2 regions of the Pseudomonas sp. GW822-FHT06B12 genome follow, and region 2 is predicted to be linked to the other one. Evidence: predicted binding sites of a transcription regulator. Region 2 holds the regulator's gene; the other holds the start of a gene.
What was found. Region 2 encodes sigma-54, which starts transcription at its own class of promoters, with help from an activator protein. Its sites were predicted from a motif close to ANTGGCATNNANNTTGCTNT; they were not measured.
Positions count from the first base shown of each region.

Region 1: AC1RKH_RS07580 (flagellar basal body rod protein FlgF) is a predicted target of sigma-54. The motif match lies at 3,692-3,711, and genes of this name have one in related genera.

Region 1 is NZ_JBXALR010000003.1:36,893-41,568, forward strand. It holds gene AC1RKH_RS07560 (amino acid aminotransferase) at 1-372, opposite strand, end outside; gene AC1RKH_RS07565 (4a-hydroxytetrahydrobiopterin dehydratase) at 372-728, opposite strand; gene phhA (phenylalanine 4-monooxygenase) at 797-1,588, opposite strand; gene AC1RKH_RS07575 (sigma-54-dependent transcriptional regulator) at 1,868-3,427, shown strand; gene AC1RKH_RS07580 (flagellar basal body rod protein FlgF) at 3,766-4,506, shown strand; gene flgG (flagellar basal-body rod protein FlgG) at 4,552-4,676, shown strand, end outside.
Region 2 is NZ_JBXALR010000005.1:323,225-327,900, reverse strand. It holds gene pmbA (metalloprotease PmbA) at 1-652, shown strand, start outside; gene AC1RKH_RS13915 (HPr family phosphocarrier protein) at 722-1,000, opposite strand; gene rapZ (RNase adapter RapZ) at 1,016-1,873, opposite strand; gene ptsN (PTS IIA-like nitrogen regulatory protein PtsN) at 1,876-2,340, opposite strand; gene hpf (ribosome hibernation-promoting factor, HPF/YfiA family) at 2,353-2,661, opposite strand; gene AC1RKH_RS13895 (RNA polymerase factor sigma-54) at 2,771-4,264, opposite strand; gene lptB (LPS export ABC transporter ATP-binding protein) at 4,448-4,676, opposite strand, start outside.

The sequences.
Region 1 (4,676 bases), on a different contig from region 2:
GATGCCACGTCCCGGCAGGCATTGTGCAATGAAGTCGGCGCTCAAGCGCAGGGCGCCAGTGCCGCCCGGGGTCTGGGTGGCGCCGACACGCTGCTCGGTGATCAGCGCTGAATCAGCGCCGAGCACCAGCTCATTGATCACTTTGCCGAACGCCGCGTCACCGTGACCACCGATGTAGGTCTTGGTGGTCTGCCGATCCACCAGCCGCAGCTCGGCGAGTTTCACCGACTGCGGAATCGGGGTCAGGCCCTGGGCATCCTTGTAGACGCCCACGCCAAGGTCGAACTTGCGCGGATTGCTGTCCTGCGCATAGGCCTCCATCAGGCCGAGAATCGGATCGCCGGGTACTCGGCCGATGGCGTCGAAATGCATTATTTGCGGCCCTCGGCGTCTTTCGCTACTTCGTCAGTGCGCGCAGCCATGATGAAGTCGTTGCGGTGCAGGCCTTTGATTGAGTGGCTCCACCAGGTCACGGTGACTTTGCCCCACTCGGTGAGCAGGCCCGGGTGGTGACCTTCGGCCTCGGAGATTTCACCCACGGCGTTTGTAAAGGCCAGGGCGAATTTGAAATTCTTGAACAGGAAGACTTTTTCCAGCTGCATCACGCCGTCGCGAACTTCGATGTTCCAGTCCGGGATCTGCTTGATCAGTACCGGCAGTTCTTCGTCGCTGACTTGTGGGGCATCGGCACGGCAGGCTTCGCAATGGGCTTGGTTCAGAGCGTTCATGGTGGGTTCCCAAATCAATTCTTGTTAGACGTTACTATTTTTTGAGGGGCGCCGCGACTGCGGCGCTCTCAGGCCGCCTTGGGTTTAGGCGGAAATTTCGGTGCGTGCAGGCCTAGCTGCATGCCTTGCTGGACCATGCCCATGATGTCCTCGTGGGCCAGATCGAACAGGCGCTTGAGGTTGGGCAGGACGAAGTACAGCGGTTGCAGGATGTCGATGCGGTACGGCGTGCGCATCGCTTCCAGCGGATCAAAGGCTTGATGCTCTGGCTCGCCGGACAGGCTGTACACGGTTTCTTTCGGCGAGGAGAGGATGCCGCCGCCGTAGATGCGTTGGCCGTCCGGGGTGTCGACCAGACCGAACTCGATGGTCATCCAGTACAGGCGCGCCAGATAGACACGTTGTTCCTTGGAAGCCTGTAGGCCGAGTTTGCCGTAAGTGTGGGTGAATTCGGCGAACCAAGGGTTGGTCAGCAGCGGGCAGTGGCCAAAGATCTCGTGGAAAATGTCCGGCTCTTGCAGGTAATCCAGTTCTTCGCGAGTACGAATAAAGGTCGCGACCGGAAACTGCTTGTTGGCCAGCAATTCAAAGAAGGTCTGGAACGGAATCAGCGCCGGCACCCGGGCAACTTGCCAGCCGGTGGTCTCGCCGAGGACTTTGTTGATTTCGTCGAGTTGCGGAATGCGGTCATGGGGCAGGCCGAGCTTTTCGATGCCGTCCATGTATTCCTGGCACGCACGACCCTCGAGCACTTTCAGCTGGCGAGTGATCAGCGTATTCCACACCGCGTGTTCTTCAGCGGTGTAGTGAATAAAACCTTGCGCATCGGGCTCGCGGGCCACGTATTGCGTCTGCTTCATGCTGCTCTCCTGCAAAGGGATACGTTCTTGTTATGTCTTGCCTATGGACCTAGAGATAACCCCAAGTGTGAGATTTTGCAGCAGGGTTTCGGCGTTGTGTGTAGGAGGATTCCTGTTTTTTCGTAAAGTATTCGTTACGGATTGACGGCTATGGCGCAGGTATTGATATTTCCGGGTTTGAAAAGGCCTCGAGCTGTCACATAATCTTGACGACTAACTTTGCGTCTTGGCAGAAAAAACCTCGCCACGCGCTCTATCCACTACCGTTCGGGCCTTTATATGCGTATCAAAGTCCATTGCCAGAACCGCATCGGCATCCTGCGCGACATCCTCAACCTGCTGGTGGAGTACGGGATCAACGTCGCTCGCGGTGAGGTCGGCGGCGAGCATGGCAACGCGATCTACCTGCATTGCCCGAACCTGATCAACATTCAGTTCCAGGCGTTGCGTCCGAAGTTCGAGGCGATAGCCGGTGTATTCGGCGTCAAGCGTGTAGGGCTGATGCCCAGCGAGCGTCGGCACATGGAGTTGAATGCCTTGCTCGGTGCGCTGGAGTTTCCGGTGCTGTCGATCGACATGGGCGGTTCGATCGTTGCGGCCAACCGCGCGGCCGCGCAGTTGCTCGGAGTGCGGGTGGACGAGGTGCCGGGCATTCCCTTGTCGCGCTATGCCGAAGACTTCGATCTGCCGGAGCTGGTGCGTGCCAATAAGTCGCGGATCAACGGCTTGCGGGTCAAGGTCAAGGGCGACGTATTTCTCGCCGATATCGCGCCGTTGCAATCGGAGCATGACGACAGCGAGGCCATGGCGGGTGCGGTGTTGACGCTGCACCGGGCGGATCGGGTCGGTGAGCGCATCTATAACGTGCGCAAGCAGGAGTTGCGTGGCTTCGACAGTATTTTCCAGAGCTCCAAAGTCATGGCGGCGGTGGTTCGTGAAGCGCGGCGCATGGCGCCATTGGATGCGCCGCTGCTGATTGAAGGCGAGACTGGCACCGGTAAAGAGCTGTTGGCGCGCGCCTGCCATCTGGCCAGTCCGCGTGGCCAGTCGCCGTTGATGGCGCTCAATTGCGCCGGGTTGCCGGAGTCGATGGCCGAGACCGAGTTGTTCGGCTACGGCCCGGGTGCGTTCGAAGGGGCGCGGGCCGAAGGCAAGCTCGGGCTGTTGGAGCTGACGGCGGGCGGTACGTTGTTTCTCGATGGTGTCGGGGAAATGAGCCCGCGCTTGCAGGTGAAGCTGCTGCGGTTTTTGCAGGACGGATGTTTCCGCCGGGTCGGCAGCGATGAAGAGGTTTATCTGGATGTGCGGGTGATCTGCGCCACCCAGGTCGATTTGTCCGAGCTGTGTGCGAGCGGCGAATTCCGTCAGGATCTTTACCATCGCTTGAACGTGCTTTCGCTGCACATCCCGCCGCTGCGTGAATGCCTCGACGGTCTGACGCCGCTGGTGGAGCACTTCCTCGATCAGGCCAGTCGGCAGATTGGTTGTCCGTTGCCGAAACTGGCACCGGCGGCGATGGACCGGCTCAGCCATTATCACTGGCCGGGCAATGTCCGGCAGTTGGAAAACGTGCTGTTTCAGGCGGTTTCGTTGTGTGAGGGCGGCACGGTCAAGGCTGAACATATTCGCCTGCCGGATTACGGCGTGCGCCAGCCTCTGGGGGATTTCTCGCTGGAAGGCGGGCTGGACGAGATTGTCGGGCGTTTCGAAAAGGCCGTGCTGGAGCGGCTGTATTCCGAGCACCCGAGCAGTCGCCTGCTGGGCAAGCGCCTTGGCGTGTCTCACACCACCATCGCCAACAAACTGCGTGAATACGAGGTTGGCAAGACCGAGTCATAGCGGGTACCCGCTGTGTTTGTGCTGGCCTCATCGCGAGCAGGCTCGCTCCCACAGGGTTATGGAGTGCTCACAAATTATGTGGCCACTGAAGACTCAATGTGGGAGCGAGCCTGCTCGCGATGGCGGTAGTGGCCGCTGCCCAAGATCAAAGGTTGCCACCAAACGGCATAACCGCGCCGGTTTTTCGTCTTTGACACAATCGCCCATTCTCCTCTGATTCCTCTCAAGTCCTTTGTTTAGAGGGCTTCGAACCCCTGTGTGGAAGTTGGTCTGCAAATTGCTTGAGGCTCAGCAGTACAGCGGTGGGCGGCAAACGTCCGACATGCAGAGGAAAGACTGTGGACAAGTACCTTTATGTGGCAATGACCGGCGCCAGCCAGAACGCACTGGCGCAAAAGGCTCATGCCAACAACCTGGCGAACATCTCCACCAACGGTTTTCAGAAGGACCTGGAGCAGGCGCGATCGATGCCGGTGTTTGGTGACAGCTTTCCGGCGCGCGCGTTTGCCATGACTGAACGCCCGGCCACCGACTTCTCTCCTGGCGCGATGATTCAAACCGGTCGCGACCTCGATGTAGCGGTCCAGGGCAACGGCTGGATTGCCGTACAGAACCCGAACGGTGGCGAAAGCTATGTGCGCACCGGCAGTCTGAATGTCGACGCTCTGGGTGTGCTGCGCGCCGGCAACGGTATGCCGGTGATGGGCAATGGCGGTCCGATCGCCGTGCCGCCCGAGCAGAAAATCGAAGTGGGTCAGGACGGCACGATCAGCATTCGGGCGATGGGCGAAGGCCCACGTGTCATGGCCGAGGTCGACCGTATCAAGCTGGTCAATCCGGACATCAAGAACATGACCAAGAGCCTGGACGGCACGATCCAGACCGCAGACGGCAAGCCGGCACCGGCCGATGCCAATGTGCAACTGGTGTCGGGTTTCCTTGAGGCGAGCAACGTCAACGCCGTTGAAGAGATGACCTCGGTGTTGGCCTTGTCCAAGCAATTCGAGCTGCACATCAAGATGATGAACACCGCCAAAGACGACGACCAGGCCATGGCTCGGGTCTTGCAGATCAGCTAATTATCAGAACGTCGCGCCGTAAAACAGGCGCACGAGGAGAATCGAATGCTTCCGGCTCTATGGGTTGCCAAAACAGGTCTGTCCGCCCAGGACACCAACCTGACGACTATTTCCAACAACCTGGCGAACGTATCGACCACGGGTTTCAAACGTGACCGTGCCGAGTTCCA
Region 2 (4,676 bases):
GGGCGCGCGTCCGGTACCGACCTGCGAAGTGCCGGTGCTGTTTTCCGCAGAATTGGCCGGCGGTCTGTTCGGCAGTTTCCTCGGCGCGATTTCGGGCGGCAATCTGTACCGCAAGTCTTCGTTCCTCGAAGGCGCGCTGGGCCAGAAGCTGTTCCCTGAATGGTTGACTATCGATGAGCGTCCGCACCTGATGCGCGCGATGGGCAGTTCGGCGTTCGATGGCGATGGTCTGGCAACGTATGCCAAGCCATTCGTCGAGAAGGGCGAGTTGGTGTCTTACGTATTGGGTACTTATTCAGGTCGTAAACTCGGCATGCCGAGCACCGCCAACTCCGGTGGTGTGCACAACCTGTTCGTCACCCACGGTGATGAAGACCAGGCGGCGCTGTTGCGGCGCATGGGACGCGGCTTGCTGGTGACCGAATTGATGGGCCAGGGCTTGAACATGGTCACCGGTGACTACTCTCGCGGTGCGGCGGGTTTCTGGGTCGAGAATGGTGAAATCCAGTTCGCGGTCCAGGAAGTGACCATCGCCGGCAACATGCGTGACATGTTCAAGCAGATCATTGCGGTGGGTAATGACCTGGAATTGCGCAGCAACATTCGCACGGGTTCAGTGTTGATCGAGCGGATGACGGTGGCCGGCAGCTAAACCCTTGCTGTTAAGCAAAAAAAGCGCGCCACCCAATGGGTGGCGCGCTTTTTTAATGGCTGCGATCTTTTACTCGCCTTCGCCGAAATAGTCGTTGATCAGCGCTTTCAACGCATCCAGCGCATCCTGAGCTTGATCACCTTCTGCGTGGAGGTGGATCGTCGTTCCCTTGCCGGCGGCCAGCATCATCATGGACATGATGCTCTTGCCATCGACCATCTTGTTCTGGTCGGGGGAGCGGCCCACTCTGATCTCACAGGGAAACTCCGCAGCTTTGCCCACGAATTTGGCGGAAGCGCGGGCATGCAGGCCCAGTTTGTTGATGATTTCAATTTCCAGAGCGGGCATCGCGGTGTGAATCCTTTAGCTAAGGTCGCGGTGGCGAACCTGGACGTTCTTCAGGGATTGTTGCAGGACCTGACCCAGACGTTCGGTCAGGTAGACGGAGCGGTGATGCCCGCCGGTGCAGCCAATGGCGATTGTGACGTAAGCGCGATTGCTGGCGGCAAAGCGCGGCAGCCATTTGAGCAGGTAAGTGGAGATGTCCTGGAACATCTCTTCGACATCCGGCTGAGCGGCCAGATACTCGGCCACTGGCTGGTCCAGCCCGGACTGTGTACGTAGCTCCGTTTTCCAGTACGGGTTCGGCAAGCAGCGCACGTCGAACACCAGGTCGGCATCCACCGGCATCCCCCGCTTGAAGCCGAAGGACTCCACCAGAAACGCAGTGCCCGGCTCTGGCTGGTTCAGGAGGCGCAACTTGATGGTATCGCGCAACTGATACAGGTTCAGATGGGTGGTGTTGACCTTGAGGTCGGCCAGGTCAGCAATCGGCCCGAGCAGATTGGTCTCGTCTTCGATGGCTTCGGCCAGCGAGCGGTTGGCGTTACTCAGCGGGTGGCGGCGACGGGTTTCCGAGAATCGCTTGAGCAGGGTTTCTTCGTCGGCATCCAGATACAGCACATCGCATTGGATGTGCCGGCTGCGCACTTCTTCCAACAGCTCCGGGAAGCGTGACAGATGGCTCGGCAGATTGCGCGCATCGATGGAAACAGCGACCAGGGGCTGCGCCAGTTCGGTGTGAATCAATGCGCGCTCGGCCAACTCCGGCAACAGGCCGGCCGGCAGATTGTCGATGCAGTAGTAGCCATTGTCCTCAAGTACATCGAGGGCGGTGCTTTTACCTGAGCCTGAGCGGCCGCTGACGATGATCAAGCGCATGGTTAGTGACCGTTCTGCTCGTCGAGGACAACCTGATACAAGGCTTCATTGCTGGTGGCGCTGCGTAGACGATCGCGGACTTCTTTACGATCAAGCATGCTGGCGATCTGGCGGAGCAGTTCCAGGTGCGCATCGGTAGCGGCTTGCGGGACCAGCAAAACGAACAGCAGGTCGACCGGAGCGCCGTCGATGGCGTCGAAATCTATAGGGGCGTCCAGGTGCATCAAGGCACTGATGGGCGACTCGCAACCTTTGAGGCGGCAGTGGGGGATGGCGATGCCGTTGCCAAAACCGGTCGAACCGAGTTTTTCACGGGCAATCAGGCTCTCGAAGACATCTTGCATCTCCAGATCCGGCACTTCGCGGGCGATCAGGTTGGCAATTTGTTCAAGGGCGCGTTTTTTACTGCCGCCCGGCACGTTCACCAAAGAACGGCCGGGGGTCAGGATGTTTTCAAGTCGGATCATGGGTTGGGAGTATTAACGACCGGTTGCGCCTTGGAGCTGGCCCTGGGTCTTTTCCTTATGCTTTTTGAGTTGGCGATCCAGTTTGTCGGTCAGGGCGTCGATCGCGGCATACATGTCGTTATGCTCAGCGTTGGCGACCACTTCTCCACCGGGGATATGCAGCGTGGCTTCGATTTTCTGCAGCAGCTTCTCGACGGTCAACGTGACCTGCACATTGGTGATCTTGTCGAAATGCCGTTCTAATCGTTCGAGTTTTTCGCCGATGTAGATGCGCAGGGGTTCGGTCACTTCCAGTTGGTGTCCACTGATGTTGACTTGCATACAGCTTCTCCTTCGTTGCCAGTGCATAAGGCGGCAGGCTGGTTTGCCTGCCACTAGAGCGTGTCCGAAAAGTTTTCGAACACACCCTGGAACGCTATGGCGTAGCCCGTCACATCAACCGCTTGCGTTCGCTCGAAGGCGCGATCCCCAGGGATTCGCGGTACTTGGCGACGGTGCGGCGGGCCACCTGAATGCCTTGTGCCTCCAGTAAACCAGCGATCTTGCTGTCACTCAACGGCTTTTTCTGATTTTCCGCGGCAACCAGTTTTTTGATGATCGCGCGGATCGCTGTGGACGAGCATTCACCGCCTTCAGAGGTGCTGACGTGGCTGGAGAAAAAGTATTTCAGTTCATAAATACCGCGTGGGGTATGCATGAATTTTTGCGTGGTTACCCGTGAAATCGTCGACTCGTGCATGCCGACCGCTTCGGCGATGTCATGCAGGACCAACGGCTTCATTGCCTCATCGCCGTACTCAAGGAAGCCGCGCTGGTGTTCGACGATCTGGGTAGCGACTTTCATCAGGGTTTCGTTGCGGCTTTGCAGGCTCTTGATGAACCAGCGTGCTTCCTGCAACTGATTGCGCATGAAGGTGTTGTCGGCGCTGGTGTCGGCGCGACGGACGAAACCGGCGTATTGCGGGTTGACGCGCAGACGCGGAACCGACTCCTGGTTCAGCTCCACCAGCCAGCGCTCGTTATCTTTGCGCACGATGACGTCGGGAACCACGTATTCGGCTTCGCTGGACTCGATTTGCGAGCCCGGACGCGGGTTGAGGCTCTGTACCAGCTCGATGACCTGGCGCAGTTCATCTTCCTTGAGCTTCATGCGGCGCATCAGCTGGCTGTAGTCGCGGCTGCCCAACAGGTCGATGTAGTCGATGACGAGGCGCTTGGCCTCGGCCAGCCAAGGGGTCTTGACGGGCAGTTGGCGCAGTTGCAGCAACAGGCATTCGCCGAGGTTGCGTGCGCCGATGCCGGCCGGCTCGAATTGCTGGATGCGATGCAGGACGGCTTCGATCTCGTCCAGCTCGATGTCCAGTTCCGGATCGAAGGCTTCGAGGATTTCCTCGAGGGTTTCGTCCAGGTAGCCCTGATTGTTGATGCAGTCGATCAGGGTCACCGCGATCAGTCGATCGGTGTCGGACATCGGCGCCAGGTTCAATTGCCAGAGCAGATGGCTCTGCAGGCTCTCGCCGGCGGAGGTGCGAGTGGTGAAGTCCCATTCGTCGTCATCGTTGCTCGGCAGGCTGCTGGCGCTGGTCTGGTAAACGTCTTCCCAGGCGGTGTCGACTGGCAGTTCGTTAGGGATACGCTCGTTCCAGTCGCCTTCCTCGAGGTTATCCACCGTGGGGGCGGTTTCCTGGTAGGAGGGTTCCTGGATGTCGGTGTTGGGTTTCTGCTCGATGTTGTCCGCCATCGGGTCGGCGTTATCGAAGTCGTCGCCTTCTTCCTGGCGTTCGAGCATTGGATTGGACTCCAATGCCTCCTGGATTTCCTGTTGCAGGTCCAGGGTCGACAATTGGAGCAGGCGGATGGCCTGTTGCAGCTGCGGTGTCATCGTCAGCTGCTGGCCCATTCTCAAGACTAGCGATGGTTTCATGGCAGGGGCTTAACACCTTATTCGCCGGCGCACATGCGCCATCCACTACAGGGCGCCGGAGCGCCAAACATAAGCAAATTATATGCCTGAAACTGAAGTGTTTGCCTAGAGCGCTGTAACAATAAATACGTATAGATTTTTATTGGGACAAGCGCTCCAGCGACTGACCAGGCACCTCAGTGCTTACAGGCGGAACTCATGGCCCAGGTACACTTCCTTGACCAGGTCGTTGGCCAGGATGGTTTCGGCGTCGCCTTCGGCGATCAGTTGGCCGTCGTTGACGATGTAAGCGGTTTCGCAGATGTCCAGGGTTTCGCGGACGTTGTGGTCCGTGATCAGCACGCCAATGCCCTTGGCCTTGAGGTGATGAATGATCTGCTTGATGTCACCCACCGAAATCGGGTCCACGCCA